4 regions of the Streptomyces asoensis genome follow, and region 4 is predicted to be linked to each of the others. Evidence: riboswitches for the same ligand, from Rfam matches in the RefSeq annotation. Region 4 holds a riboswitch; each other region holds the start of a gene.

Region 1 (3,472 bases), 4.7 Mb from region 4:
GCACTTTGGCCACTTCTTATCGGGCCAGGGGCAGAAATCAAAGGCTCCGGATCCGGTGATCCGGACCGGGTTCCCCAACTGTACCGCGCTCAACCACACTGAATTGCCCCCTCCGCTTCTATCGCGGAGAGGGCAATTCGATGAACACTCGGTAATCACTGTTACCGACGGTTACTACCGATGGGTACTGAACGACGGTCAGTCATCGCTCCCACCACCGTCCAGCGACCGTCCAGCGACCGTTCAGCCGCCGGCGACGGCCGGGATGATCGAGACGCCGGCGCCGTCCGGGGTCGCCGTCTCCAGACCCTGCTCGAAGCGGACGTCGTCGTCGTTCACGTACACGTTGACGAACCGGCGCAGCTTGCCCTGGTCGTCCAGGACCCGGGCGGCGATGCCCGTGTGGTTCTTCTCCAGGTCGGCGATGACCTCACCGAGGGTCGCCCCCTCGGCCTTCACCTCGGCCTGGCCGCCGGTGTAGGTGCGCAGGATGGTGGGGATACGGACGTTGACGCTCATGACGCGAGGCCAGCCTCTCGGAAGGAGTCGAGGTTCGGGCGGATGGTCGCGGTCAGCCCGGTGCCGGCCACCGCGTCCAGGGTCTTCAGTCCGTCGCCCGTGTTGAGGACGACGGTCGTCTTGGTCGGGTCGAGCAGACCGTTCTCGATCAGCTTGCGCGTCACACCCACCGTCACACCACCGGCGGTCTCCGCGAAGATGCCCTCGGTCCGCGCCAGCAGCTTGATCGCGTCGACGACCTGCTCGTCGTTCACGTCCTCCACCGCGCCGCCGGTGCGCCGCGCGATGTCGAGGACGTACGGACCGTCCGCCGGGTTGCCGATGGCCAGCGACTTGGCGATGGTGTTCGGCTTCTGGGGGCGGACCACGTCGTGCCCGGCCTTGTAGGCCACGGACACCGGGGAGCAGCCCTCGGCCTGCGCGCCGAAGATCTTGTACGGCTTGTCCTCGACCAGCCCGAGCTTGATCAGCTCCTGGAGACCCTTGTCGATCTTCGTCAGCTGGGAGCCGGAGGCGATCGGCACGACCAGCTGGTCCGGCAGCCGCCAGCCGAGCTGCTCGCAGATCTCGTACGCCAGCGTCTTGGAGCCCTCGGCGTAGTACGGCCGCAGGTTGACGTTGACGAAGCCCCAGCCCTCGCCCGCCGAGTCGCCGATGAGCTCGGAGCAGAAGCGGTTGACGTCGTCGTAGTTGCCCTCGATACCGACGAGCTCGCCGCCGTAGATCGCGGCCATGACGACCTTGCCCTGCTCCAGGTCGTGCGGGATGAACACGCAGGACCGGAAGCCCGCCCGGGCGGCGGCGGCGCCGACGGCACCGGCCAGGTTGCCCGTGGAGGAGCAGGAGAGAGTGGTGAAGCCGAACGCGCGGGCGGCCTCGATGGCCTGGGCGACGACCCGGTCCTTGAAGGAGTGCGTCGGGTTGCCGGAGTCGTCCTTGACGAAGAGCTTGCCGGCGTCGACGCCCAGTTCACGGGCGAGGTTGTCGGCCTGGACGAGCTTGGTCCAACCGGGGTTGATGTTGGGCTTGTCGGCCACGTCCGCGGGGACGGGCAGCAGCGGCGCGTAGCGCCAGATGTTCGCGGGGCCCGCCTCGATGCGCTTGCGGAGCTCCTCGGTGTCGTAGGAGGAGAAGTCGTAGGCGATCTCGAGCGGGCCGAAACACTCCTCGCAGGCGAAGACCGGGCCGAGGGGCACACGGTGGCCGCACTCGCGGCAGGTCAACGCCGCGGCCGGACCGAGATCGACAGCAGAGGACGTCGTAGAGTCGGTGGTGCTTGCATCAGTGGTGCTTGCAACAGTCTGCGCAGCCATGTGAGGCGAGGCCCTTTCTCCTCATCTTCCTCACGACGCATCTCGCCGTGAGACGGATTTGGCACCTTCCCGAGCCGGGAGCCTCGCGGAGCGATCACCACATGGATCAGTGATCGTTACGAGACCGGCTGGAGGGTTGCCGGGGCTTCATCGGGCCGTATCCCTCTGCCCCTCTGGATGAGCGGTATGAAGTTGTGAACGGGGGGAGACCTCGGACATGCGATGGTCATCCGCGTTGTTCAAGACTGTAACCGAAGGCCAGGACAGTTGAGATAGTCGTCCGAACCGCGAGATGGATCACACGGTCACCTCCTGTGCACCCGGTGTGATCACGACAGTGAGGAGCCGCAGACTGTGCTTCAAGAAACTGAGCGCTGGCTGGCCACCCGCTCCTGGTCCGCGACCGATCGTCCGCTCCACCGGATCCTGGCCGCGAAGCGCGCCACGAACCAGTCGGTGTCCGTCGTCCTGCCCGCGCTGAACGAGGAGGAGACGGTCGGTGACATCGTCGCGATCATCCGTCACGACCTCATGCACCAGGTCCCGCTCGTCGACGAGATCGTGGTCGTCGACTCGGGATCGACCGACCGCACGTCCGAGGTGGCCGCGGCGGCCGGCGCGCGGGTCGTCCACCGGGACGACATCCTGCCGCGGATACCGGCCGTGCCCGGCAAGGGCGAGGTCCTGTGGCGCTCCCTGCTGGTCACCACCGGGGACATCGTCTGTTTCATCGACGCCGATCTGAGGGAGTTCTCCTCCGACTTCGTCTCGGGGATCGTCGGCCCACTGCTCACCGACCCCGGGGTGGATCTGGTCAAGGGCATGTACGACCGTCCGCTGGGCGGCGCGGCCGGCCAGGGCGGAAGGGTCACCGAGCTCATGGCCCGTCCGCTGCTCAACATGCACTGGCCGCAGCTGGCCGGGTTCGTGCAACCGCTCGGCGGCGAGTACGCGGCCCGACGCAGTCTGCTGGAGCAGCTGCCGTTCCCCGTCGGCTACGGCGTGGAGCTGGGCATGCTGGTCGACGCCCTGCACCTGGTGGGCCTGGACGCCCTCGCCCAGGTCGACATCGGCGTGCGCAAGCACCGTCATCAGGACGGGCAGGCGCTGGGCCGGATGGCGGCGGCCATCTACCGCACCGCCCAGCTCCGGCTGGCCCGCGGGCACCTGATCCGCCCGTCCCTCACCCAGTTCGAACGGAGCACGGACGGCTTCGAGCCGCGCACCTACTCCGTGGACACCGAGGAACGGCCGCCCATGGCGGAGATCGCGGAGTACGCGACCCGCAAGGTCGCGTGACCGTCGGACGGGCCGTATACGGCATGTCGCCGACAGCGGCGACACGGCCGGATACGGCCCGTCCACACAGCGCGACCGTACGTTTGAGCGTTTCCCGACCGGGCTAGGTTGAGGCGTATGGCTTCCACGCACGACACTCCCGCTCGGGCCGCCGAGGTGCTGGTCGCGTCCAACCGCGGCCCGGTCTCCTACGAGGTGCGCGAGGACGGCACGCTGCACGCGAAACGCGGCGGCGGCGGGCTGGTCTCCGGCCTGTCGGCCATCGGGCCCGACACGGGTGCCCTCTGGGTGTGCTCGGCGCTCTCCGACGGCGACCGGGAGGCGGTCCGGCGCGGGGTCGG
Region 2 (3,472 bases), 710 kb from region 4:
CGCGGGCGAAGCCGACCTCGTGGGTGACGATGACGAGCGTGGTGCCGCTGGTCGCCAGGTCCTTGATGACGGCGAGGACCTCGCCCACGAGCTCGGGGTCGAGGGCGGAGGTGGGCTCGTCGAAGAGGATGACGCCGGGGCGCAGCGCGAGGGCGCGGGCGATGGCGACGCGCTGCTGCTGGCCGCCGGACAGCTGCCGGGGATAGGCGCCGGCCTTGTCGGCGAGGCCCACCCGGTCCAGGAGTTCGCGGGCCAGTTCCAGGGCGGCGGGCTTGGCGAGTCGCCCGGTGGCGGTGGGCGCGGCGGCGACGTTGTCCAGCACGGTCAGGTGCGGGAAGAGGTTGAAGTTCTGGAAGACGAAGCCGATCCGGCCGCGCTGGGTCAGGATGGCCCGTTCACTCAGCTCGCGCAGCCGGTCGCCGTGCCGGCGGACGCCGATCAGCTCGCCGTTGACGCTGACATAGCCGATCTCGGGCTTCTCGAGGTGGTTGATGACCCGCAGCAGGGTGGACTTGCCGGAGCCGGACGGGCCGAGGATCACGGTGACCTCGCCGGGCCGCACGGTCAGGCTCACACCGTCCAGGACCCGGTGGGCGCCGTACCACTTGTGCACGTCGTGCACCTCGACGGCGGCGGGCACGATCCCGGCGGTGTCGGCGCTCTGCACGGTCTCGGTGGTCATACGGCGGCCTCCCGGCGGATGCGGGCCCGCAGGTCGGTGAGACCGGTCCGCAGTTTCTGGAGCGGCGTCGGCGGCAGGGAACGCGTGGCGCCCCGGGCGTAGTACCGCTCGACGTAGAACTGGACGACGGAGACGACGCTGGTCAGGATCAGGTACCAGACGGTGACGACCAGCAGCAGCGGCACGATGTCGCCGGGGTAGGTGGCGCCCATGGTCTGCGCGGTGCCGAACAGGTCGAGCAACGAGACGTAGAAGACCAGCGAGGTGGACTTGACCAGGCCGATCAGCTGGTTGACGTAGTTCGGCGTGATCGACCGCAGGGCCTGCGGGAAGACGATCTTCCAGAACTGGTAGCGCTTGGGCAGGCCGAGCGCGGCGGCCGCCTCGTGCTGGCCCTGGTCGACGGAGAGGATGCCGCCGCGGACCACCTCGGCGGCGTAGGCCGCCTCGTTGAGGCTGAGACCGACGACGGCGATCACCATGTCGGTGGCCAGCCGGGACTCGTCGAAGCGGAAGAACGCCGGGCCGAACGGAACCCCCACGCTCAGGGTCTGGTACAGGGCGCTGAAGTTGTAGAGGAAGAGCAGCACCACGATCAGCGGGATGGAGCGCAGCGCCCACACGTAGGTCCAGCTGACCGCGCGCAGCACCGGGCTCTTCGAGAGCCGGGCGAGGGCGAGCAGGATGCCGCCGAGGAGGCCCAGCACCGCACTCCAGGCGGCCACTTCCAGGGTGATCAGCAGTCCGTCGAGGATGACCGGCCGCAGGAACCAGTAGCCGAAGCGGTCCCACTGGTAGAAGGGGTTGGAGATCAGTCCGTGCGTGAACTGCGCCACCAGGACCAGGGCCACGGCGGTGGCGATCCATCGTCCGGGCTTGCGCAGCGGCTGGACGCGCTGGGCGGTGAGCTTCTCTGACGGGACGTCGATGGCGGGTGCGGCCTCGGCGAGGGTCACGGCGCCTGGGGGTTCACTCATGAGGGGCTCCGGCGGGAGTCGGACACCCCGGGTCACGGCGGACGTGCGTGGCCGGACGCGCTTCGGCGGGGCGGCGGGGACCGCTCCGCGGGCGCGAACAGGGCATGGCGCACGGATGCGTACAGGAGACCGGGGTGGGGCGGACAACGGCACACCGCTCGGGCGGTGTTCGTCAGGAACGCGGAGGCGGGGCTGCGGTGTGAGGGGTTCGTTCAGCCCCGACAGCGGGCACGGCCCGGTGCGGTACACAGTGCGCTGTTCACGCGCAGGAGGTCGACGGCGCGGTTGGCGACGAGGATGTCGAGGTACGGCCGTACGCAGCCCCGGGGGCGACGGGGCGCCGTCCGATGAGCTGCGTACATGTCCGTCACCATCACTGTTCCGGCCCCTGGAGGGCCCTCGCGCTTACCGATACGTCATTACCGAAACGTCGGTCCGGTCGTCACCTGGGGCACCCCACCGCGGAGCGAGGGTTGCCGGTCAGCTAGCCAGGGCTTGTCGCTGACGCTCATGACCGTTCTGGGCCGTAAGTAAGACAGTTGCCCGAACGAATGTCAACGGCGGTCCGGTGGATGGACCGGGTCAGGGCCGGTTGACCTGCGGTCGGACCGCCGAACCGTCCGCCGCGTGGGTCTCCCAGTCCAGGATCTGGACGGCGGCGCCGGCGGCCTCCAGGCCCTGGCAACGGGCGTGGTGACGGCGGGCGATGGCATCCAGGTCGAGGTGGGCGCCGAAGGCCGGGTGAGCGGCCAGCCGGCGGGCGTAGGCCCACAGCGCGGGATGGTCGGCGATGCGGTGCACGGCGGCCGCGTCGAGGTGGTGGCGGTGCACGGTGTCGAGCTGGACCAGGGCGACCCACAACTCGACGTCGGCTGCCGTGATCTGATCGCTGATCAGGTGCTCGTGGGCACCGAGCCCCCGCTCCAGCACCCCGAGCGTGGTGACCAGCGTGTCGAGGGCGGCGGTGCGCTCCGCCTCCTCGGTGTCGGCCGCTCCGGCGCGCTGGGCGGCCTCCTCGATGCCCAGGGCGCACATCCGCTCGACGGCCTCGATCTGCGACTGCGCGCCGCACGGGTACAGGGTGGGCCGGCCGCCGCCGAAGTGCCGGGCGAGGTCGCGGGCGATGTCGGGGCCGTGGCTGCTGACGATGCGCCCCGACCAGTCGTCGCTGAGCACCGGCGCGAGGGCGGGTCCGGTGTACCGGTGCGCACTGGCGTCGTACAGCGGACGCAGCGCGGAGTGACCTCCGTCGGGGCAGTCCGGGACGGCGGGCAGGAAGGTGACCGGGCAGGCCTTGTCCAGGCCGAGGAGGCTGTGGGTGACGGCGATGCGCAGACAGTCGGGGTCGGCCGCCGCCAGATGGAGGCGGTAGCGGCGCGGCACCGCGTAGTGGCCGCTGCGCGCGTCCCGGCCGATCCGGCCCCGGAAGGCGGCGGTGGGTCGGGTGGACAGGTGGGCGGCCAGTGGTGTGACGGACATGACTCTCCCCGGGGGCGGGACGCACGAAGGACGTGCGCGCGGCGGATGCGACGTCGATGAGGGAGGTGCGGAACTCGTGCGCGCGTGCCGGGTGCGGCCGCGTCCGTGGGACACCGCCGGCGCGGTTCGGCGCGGGAACGGGCCCGGCTCAGTCCTGGAACCTGATGGCGCTGCACACGCGCTTCAGGTCGATGTGACGGCGGGAGGTGAGAAGGGGTGACGACCACGCCGTGCGGCCCGCTCGGCCGGTGGTCGGCTCCAGTCGCCCCATCGTTTCCCTACCCGTTCACTAGGATTCCCGAATCGAGTGTCGATCCGCCTCGAGCCCCCGTCA
Region 3 (3,472 bases), 6.4 Mb from region 4:
CATCGCCCAGATCAACCCGATCTGGGCCATGGGCCCCTACCGTCCGGACCAGGTGTCCACCGGTGCCCAGCCCGACTGGTACATGGGCTTCGCCGAGGGCCTGATCCGCTTCATGCCGGGCTGGGAGGTCAACATCTGGGGCCACACCCTGGTCCTGGGTGTGTTCATCCCGCTGGTCCTGTTCGGTGTTCTGCTCGCGATCCTCGCGCTCTACCCCTTCATCGAGTCGTGGGTCACGGGCGACAAGCGCGAGCACCACATCCTGGACCGGCCGCGCAACGCCCCGACGCGCACCGCGCTGGGCGTCGCCTGGGTCACGATGTACATGATCATGCTGGTCGGCGGTGGCAACGACCTGTGGGCCACCCACCTCCACCTGTCGATCAACTCGATCACCTGGTTCGTCCGGATCTTCTTCATCGCCGGACCGGTCATCGCGTACATCGTCACCAAGCGGATCTGCCTCGGCCTCCAGCGCCGGGACCGGGACAAGGTGCTGCACGGTCGCGAGACCGGCACCATCAAGCGCCTGCCGCACGGTGAGTTCATCGAGATCCACGAGCCGCTCAGCCAGGAGCAGCTGCACACCCTCACGGCGCACGAGCAGTACGAGCCGGCCGCGATCGGCGCCGCCGTCGACGAGAACGGCGTCGAGCGCAAGGTGAAGGGCAAGGAGAAGCTCCGCGCCAAGATCAGCGGGGCGTACTTCGGTGAGGACCAGCAGATTCCGAAGCCCACCGCGGAGGAGTACAAGGAGATCACGAGCGGCCACGGCCACCACTGATCGCTGAGGCGTCGCCACGCCACGGGAAAGGGCCTCGTCCGGTCTTCGGACGGGGCCCTTTGCCGTGCCCACGGGCTGGATAGGGTGGGGTGCACCTTGTCATGAGGCGCACGACGACACACGACGCACACGACGACACACGCAGGAGCGGCTATGAGCGCTGTGACCCCCGCTGGAGGCGACACCGCGGCGGGCCGTTCCTGGCCCGAGGTGCTGAACGGCCTGCTGTACGGTCGCGACCAGGACGCCGACGCCACGTTCTGGGCGCTGGACCGGATCATGCGCGGCGAGGCCACCGACGCGCAGATCGCCGGGTTCGTGGTGGCGCTGCGGGCCAAGGGCGAGACCGTCGCGGAGATCAACGGGCTCGTCCGGGCGATGTACGAGCACGCCAACCTGATCGAGGTGCCCGGCCCGACCGTCGACATCGTCGGCACGGGCGGCGACGGCGCGAAGACGGTCAACATCTCCACGATGTCCGCGATCGTCGTGGCCGGCACGGGTGCCACGGTCGTCAAGCACGGCAACCGGGCCGCGTCCTCCGCGTCCGGCGCCTCGGACGTCCTGGAGAAGCTCGGCGTCAATCTGGAGCTGACCCCGCGGCGCGTTGCCGAGGTGGCCCAGGAGGCCGGGATCACCTTCTGCTTCGCGATCAAGTTCCACCCGGCGCTGCGTCATGTGGGCGCCGCGCGCGGCCAGTTGGGCATCCGCACGGTGTTCAACGTGCTCGGCCCGCTGACCAACCCCGCCAAGGTACGGGCCCAGGCGGTCGGGGTCGCGGACCCGCGGATGGCGCCGGTCGTCGCCGGCGTCTTCGCCGAGCGCGGCAACTCGTCCCTGGTCTTCCGGGGCGACGACGGTCTCGACGAGCTGACCACGACGGCCACGTCCCATGTGTGGGTCGTCCGTGACGGCAAGGTCACCGAGGAGACCTTCGACCCGCGTGACGTCGGGCTCGAGCTGGTCCCGGTCGAGGCCCTGCGGGGCGGCGACCCGTCGTACAACGCGGAGGTCGCCCGCCGTCTCCTGGAGGGCGAGTCCGGCCCGGTGCGGGACGCCGTGCTGCTGAACTCGGCGGCAGCCCTGGTGGCCCTGGAGCCGGGCTCCGGCACCCTTGCCGAGCAACTGCGCGTCGGCATGGACAAGGCGGCCGAGTCGATCGACTCGGGTGCGGCCAAGCGGGCGCTGGACCGCTGGGTCGCCGCCACCAACGCGTGACGCCTCACCGCTGATGGCCGTCCCGCGATCCGGACACGGGTTGCGGGACGGCGATCACTTCACGTACGTTCCTGTGTCAGGTCATGAGTGACAGTCATGAGGCCCCGGCCGACTGTCCGGCAACCCTCCGTCCGTGGCGGGGTGCCCCGGGTGAAGACCAGGCCGTAGGCAGCGAGGTCTACGGCAAGCGCGGACCCCTCGCACTCTTCTGAGTGAGTACCGCCAGGGGTCCTGGTCGTTCGAGGGAGCCTTCCGTGAGCAAGCGAATGCGATAGGGCGTAGAGCCCCGCCTCCGCATACCCCTTTCACCTTCCCCCGTGCTCGAGCCATGCCCGCTCGCACGGTGGTTCCCCCTTGCCTCTCACGGGAGTTCGCCATGTCTGTCTCCACCGCTGCCACCGCCCGTACCGTTTGTGCACCGCTGCCCGTTCTCGGCCGGGATGTCACGGTCCCGCTCGTGACGGGCGGCGAGGTCAGCTACGCGGCGCTCGACTACGCGGCCAGCGCCCCCGCCCTCCAGCGCGTCTGGGACGACGTGGCGGCCTACGCCCCGTACTACGGCAGCGTCCACCGGGGCGCCGGCTACCTCTCGCAGCTGTCCACGGACCTCTTCGAGAACGCCCGCAGGACGGTGGCCGAGTTCCTGGACTGCCGCCCCGACGACCAGCTGGTCTTCACCCGCTCGACGACGGACTCCCTCAACCTGCTGGCGCGGGCCCTGCCCGCCGGCTGCCAGGTCTTCGTCTTCGAGACCGAGCACCACGCCTCGCTGCTGCCCTGGCAGGACGCCCGGGTCACCTACCTCAACGCCCCGCGCACCCCGCGCCAGGCCGTCGAGGCGCTGGAGCGGGCCCTCGCCGACCGTGACCCCTACGGCCCGGCCCTGGTCTGTGTCACCGGTGCCTCGAACGTCACCGGCGAGCTGTGGCCGGTACGCGAGCTGGCGGCCGCCGCACACGCGCACGGGGCCCGGATCGTCCTGGACGCGGCCCAGCTGGCCCCGCACCACCCGGTCTCCGTGCAGGAGCTCGACGTCGACTGGGTCGCCTTCTCCGGTCACAAGCTGTACGCGCCCTTCGGCTCCGGGGTGCTGGCCGGCCGCGCCGACTGGCTGGTGGAGGCCGACCCGTACCTCGCGGGCGGCGGCGCCAGCCGCAAGGTCACGCGGCGCGAGGACGGGGGAGTGGACGTGGAGTGGCACGAGAGCGCCGCCCGCCACGAGGCCGGCTCCCCGAACGTGATCGGCGCCTACTCCATCGCCTCGGCGTGCAAGGCCCTCACCGAGGCGGGCTTCGACAGCCTGGTCGCCCGGGAGGAGTACCTGATCGCGAAGGTGCGGGCCGGTCTGGCCGAGGTCCCGCAGGTGAGGGTGCTGTCCCTGTTCGGCGACGACGCCCCGCGGGTCGGCGTGATCTCCTTCGTCGTCGAGGGCTGGAACAGCTCCCACTTCGCCGCCGCCCTCTCCGCCGA
Region 4 (3,472 bases):
GGGGCGCGGACTCGGAGAGCGGCGGCGCGGCCTCGGCCACGGCCAGCGTCTCGAACAGCGCCCGTGCCTCCTCCGCCGTCGGTCGCTCATCGACCGGCTTCGCCAGCATCCGCCCCACCAGTTCGTCCCAGGCGGGGGCCAGCCCCGGACGCCGTACCGACGGCTTCTGCGGTGTCTCGTACACATGGCAGTGCATCAGCGCGGGCGCCGACGCCGAGTCGAAGGGCGGTGCGCCGGTGAGCATCTCGTACACCGTGCAGCCCAGCGCGTACACATCCGTGCGCCCGTCGTCCGCGCCGCGGGTGAAGCGCTCCGGCGCCATGTAGGAGAGGGTGCCGACGGGCGAGTCGGTGGTCACGGTGAGCCGGCCGCCGGTCGTCGCGTCGAGGAACTTGGCGATGCCGAAGTCGAGCACCTTCACCATGCCCTCGTCCGTGAGCATCACGTTCGCCGGTTTGATGTCGCGGTGCACGATGCCGGCCCGGTGCGCGGTCGCCAGGGCCCGGCAGACCTGTGCCGCGAGCACCGCGACCCGCTCCGGCGCCGGCGGCCCCTCGGCCAGCAGCTCGCGCAGGGTCCGCCCCGAGAGCAACGGCATGACCAGGTAGGGGACTTCACCTTCCGCGCCGTGGTCGAAGACCGGCACGATGTACGAGCTGTCGAGGGCGGCGGCGGCCCGCGCCTCCCGCCCGAACATGGCGAGCAGCCGTTCCCGCTCGGCACCGACCGTGCCCGGTGGCAGGCTCAGCAGCTTGACGGCCACCGTGCGTTCGAGCCGCGCGTCCCTGGCCCGCCACACCACACCCATACCGCCCGCACCGATCCGCTCGGTGAGCGTGTACCGGCCGTCCAGGACCGTGTCGCGCATCCTCGCCCCCACTCGCTCAAGGATTGGGCGGTCTCAATGTACCTATGCACAAGGCGAGTTGAGGGGTTCCGGGACGAGGTGCGAGCGAGGTGTGAGCGGTGCGTCCGGACCGGCCGACACGGAGACGTGAACCCGGATGTCTCCGTGAGGGCACTGTTCGAACCCACCGAAAATGTGAACGGGTGTACGTACCAGGGTCGTTGGGACGTAAGTTGTGGCTCGAACTGCCCACGCCTCGGCCGAAAGACGGACGCCCCTCATGACCGACCATGTGACCACGCCCGGATCAGCGGCACATCAGAAGATCGACACCTCGGTGCCGCACTCGGCCCGCATCTGGAACTACTGGCTCGGCGGGAAGGACAACTACCCCGTGGACGAGCAGGCCGGTGACGCCTACACCGCCGTGTTCCCCGGCATCGTCACCATCGCCCGCAGCAGCCGCGCGTTCCTGCGCCGCAACATCACGTACCTGGTCTCCGAGGCGGGCATACGACAGTTCCTGGACGTCGGAACGGGCCTGCCGACCGCCGACAACACCCACGAGGTCGCCCAGCGTCTCGCCCCCGAGACCCGGATCGTCTACGTCGACAACGATCCCCTGGTCCTCGCCCACGCCCGCGCCCTGCTCTACTCCACCGCGGAGGGCGCGACCTCCTATGTCGACGCCAATGTGCTGGACCCGGAGCGCATCCTGGCGCGCGCCGCCGAGACGCTGGACTTCAGCCGTCCCACCGCGCTCATCCTCAGCAACATCCTGGGCCACGTCGCCGACCACGACCAGGCCCGCTCCATCGTCACCAACCTGATGGCGGCACTGCCGTCCGGCAGCTACCTCTCCATCAACGACGGTTCGCGGGGCATCGACCCGGTCTTCGAAGAGGCCCAGGACGCCTACAACGAAAGCGGCGCCGTCCCGTACAACCTGCGATCCGTCGACGAGATCACGGCGTACTTCGACGGCCTGGAGCTCCTGGAGCCCGGAGTCGTCTCGGTCCCCCTCTGGCGCCCGGAGGCCACCTCCCCCGCGCCGGACGTCATCGGCGAACACGGCGGCCTCGCCCGCAAGCTGTAGCCGCCCACGCCACCACCCACGCCGCCACCCTCCTCACCGGACGGGCGGCCGGCCGGCGCTGATACCGCTCCGCCGCACCCGCCGTCACGGCCGGTGCGGCGGAGCTGTTCAACTCTCCTACCGATATTGACGGATAATGTCAGTACTCCGTAAGATCGACCCCGGCATTGAGTGTCAGCATCAAGCCCTGGCTAGCTGACCGGCAACCCTCCTCCGCGGTGGGGTGCTCCAGGTGAAAGCCCGGCAGGGTCACCGACTCTGCAAGCGCGTGGCCCCGGTTCGGGGGCCTGAGATGTGGAGGACCAGCGTGCGGCTCAGCGGCAACCTGAGTGCCTCGATCGCGACCGCGGCGCTGTTCTCCGGATTCTCGCGCCGACGCCACATCGACCTGCGGCGTTCCGCCAGCTGTCTGTGTCAGGGCTGATCACGCCCCACCTCGCAGGCTGACCCTCGCCCACAGCACGGTCATGCCGTCAGCGACTTCGCCATCGACACAGTCGTCGACATCCCCTCCCCCTGAACAGTCCCCCGCACAGTTCTGAGCAGTGTCGGCCCGTGCGAGGCCGGCACCCTCCGCGCACAGCCATGGCCGCGTTCCGCTCCGGCATGTGCGCGGTGACCTTGGAGTAGGAGAACCATCCCGTGACAGCGCATCCGGATTCCCGTACCCCCCGGTGGGCGGCGCTCGCCGCCCTCGTGACCGGCAGCCTTCTGCTCAGCGCCTGCTCGTCGAGCGACACCGGCACCTCGAGCGGCGAGGGCGGCAGCCCGAAGTCGGGTGGCACCCTGACCTTCGCGGTGGGTTCCGACGCCGGCTGCGTGGATCCGCAGCAGGTGGGCAGCAACGACACCATCTACTCACTGCGTCAGGTCGTGGACTCCCTGACCGACCAGGACCCCAAGACCGGCAAGATCGTGCCATGGCTCGCGAAGAGCTGGGACATCAGCCCGGACACCACGACGTTCACGTTCCACCTGAGATCAGGTGTGACCTTCAGCGACGGGACACCGCTGACCGCGCAGGTGGTCAAGGACAACTTCGACGCGGTGCCGAAGCTCGGCGCCCTCGGCACACTCGCCCAGGGGTACCTGAGCGGCGTGGAGAGCACCACCGCCGTGGACCCGCTCACGGTGCGGGTGAAGTTCAAGCAGCCCAACGCGCAGTTCCTCCAGGCCACGGCCACGCACTCGCTGGGGATCGAGTCGTCGGCGAGCGCGCGCAGGAGCCCGCAGGAGAAGTGCAGCAAGGGAGTGGTCGGATCCGGGCCGTTCGTGCTGAACGGCTATGTGCAGAACCAGTCGATCACCCTGGCCAAGCGCGCCAAGTACGCCTGGGGTTCCTCGCTGTGGACCAAGCAGGGCGAGGCGTACCTGGACAAGCTGGTGTTCAAGGTGGTGCCCGAGGCCGGCGTGCGCACCGGCAGCCTCCAGTCCGGCCAGGTGGACGCGATCGGCAGCGTCGGCCGGGCCAACGAGGCGGCGCTCAAGGGCGGCGCGGTGAACCTCCGGCAACGGGCCAACCCGGGCGT

The links. A riboswitch is a leader RNA that binds a small molecule or an ion and turns the genes downstream of it on or off. The one in region 4 is predicted to bind S-adenosylmethionine.
Region 1: it holds a riboswitch for S-adenosylmethionine, as region 4 does, so the genes downstream of both, thrC (threonine synthase) here and G9272_RS46300 (putative leader peptide) in region 4, are expected to answer to the same signal.
Region 2: it holds a riboswitch for S-adenosylmethionine, as region 4 does, so the genes downstream of both, G9272_RS38660 (amino acid ABC transporter permease) here and G9272_RS46300 (putative leader peptide) in region 4, are expected to answer to the same signal.
Region 3: it holds a riboswitch for S-adenosylmethionine, as region 4 does, so the genes downstream of both, G9272_RS13305 (aminotransferase class V-fold PLP-dependent enzyme) here and G9272_RS46300 (putative leader peptide) in region 4, are expected to answer to the same signal.

Annotation. Positions count from the first base shown of each region.
Region 1 is NZ_CP049838.1:4,679,530-4,683,001, forward strand. It holds gene G9272_RS20820 (ubiquitin-like small modifier protein 1) at 244-519, opposite strand; gene thrC (threonine synthase) at 516-1,832, opposite strand; SAM riboswitch class I at 1,851-2,016, opposite strand; gene G9272_RS20830 (glucosyl-3-phosphoglycerate synthase) at 2,187-3,131, shown strand; gene G9272_RS20835 (alpha,alpha-trehalose-phosphate synthase (UDP-forming)) at 3,249-3,472, shown strand, end outside.
Region 2 is NZ_CP049838.1:8,689,540-8,693,011, reverse strand. It holds gene G9272_RS38665 (amino acid ABC transporter ATP-binding protein) at 1-682, opposite strand, end outside; gene G9272_RS38660 (amino acid ABC transporter permease) at 679-1,659, opposite strand; SAM riboswitch class IV at 2,056-2,175, opposite strand; gene G9272_RS38655 (glutathione S-transferase C-terminal domain-containing protein) at 2,242-3,138, opposite strand.
Region 3 is NZ_CP049838.1:2,961,869-2,965,340, reverse strand. It holds gene qcrB (cytochrome bc1 complex cytochrome b subunit) at 1-784, shown strand, start outside; gene trpD (anthranilate phosphoribosyltransferase) at 938-2,002, shown strand; SAM riboswitch class IV at 2,082-2,198, shown strand; gene G9272_RS13305 (aminotransferase class V-fold PLP-dependent enzyme) at 2,379-3,472, shown strand, end outside.
Region 4 is NZ_CP049838.1:9,400,186-9,403,657, reverse strand. It holds gene G9272_RS41650 (protein kinase domain-containing protein) at 1-868, opposite strand, end outside; gene G9272_RS41645 (SAM-dependent methyltransferase) at 1,128-1,943, shown strand; SAM riboswitch class IV at 2,107-2,216, shown strand; gene G9272_RS46300 (putative leader peptide) at 2,236-2,367, shown strand; gene G9272_RS41640 (ABC transporter substrate-binding protein) at 2,586-3,472, shown strand, end outside.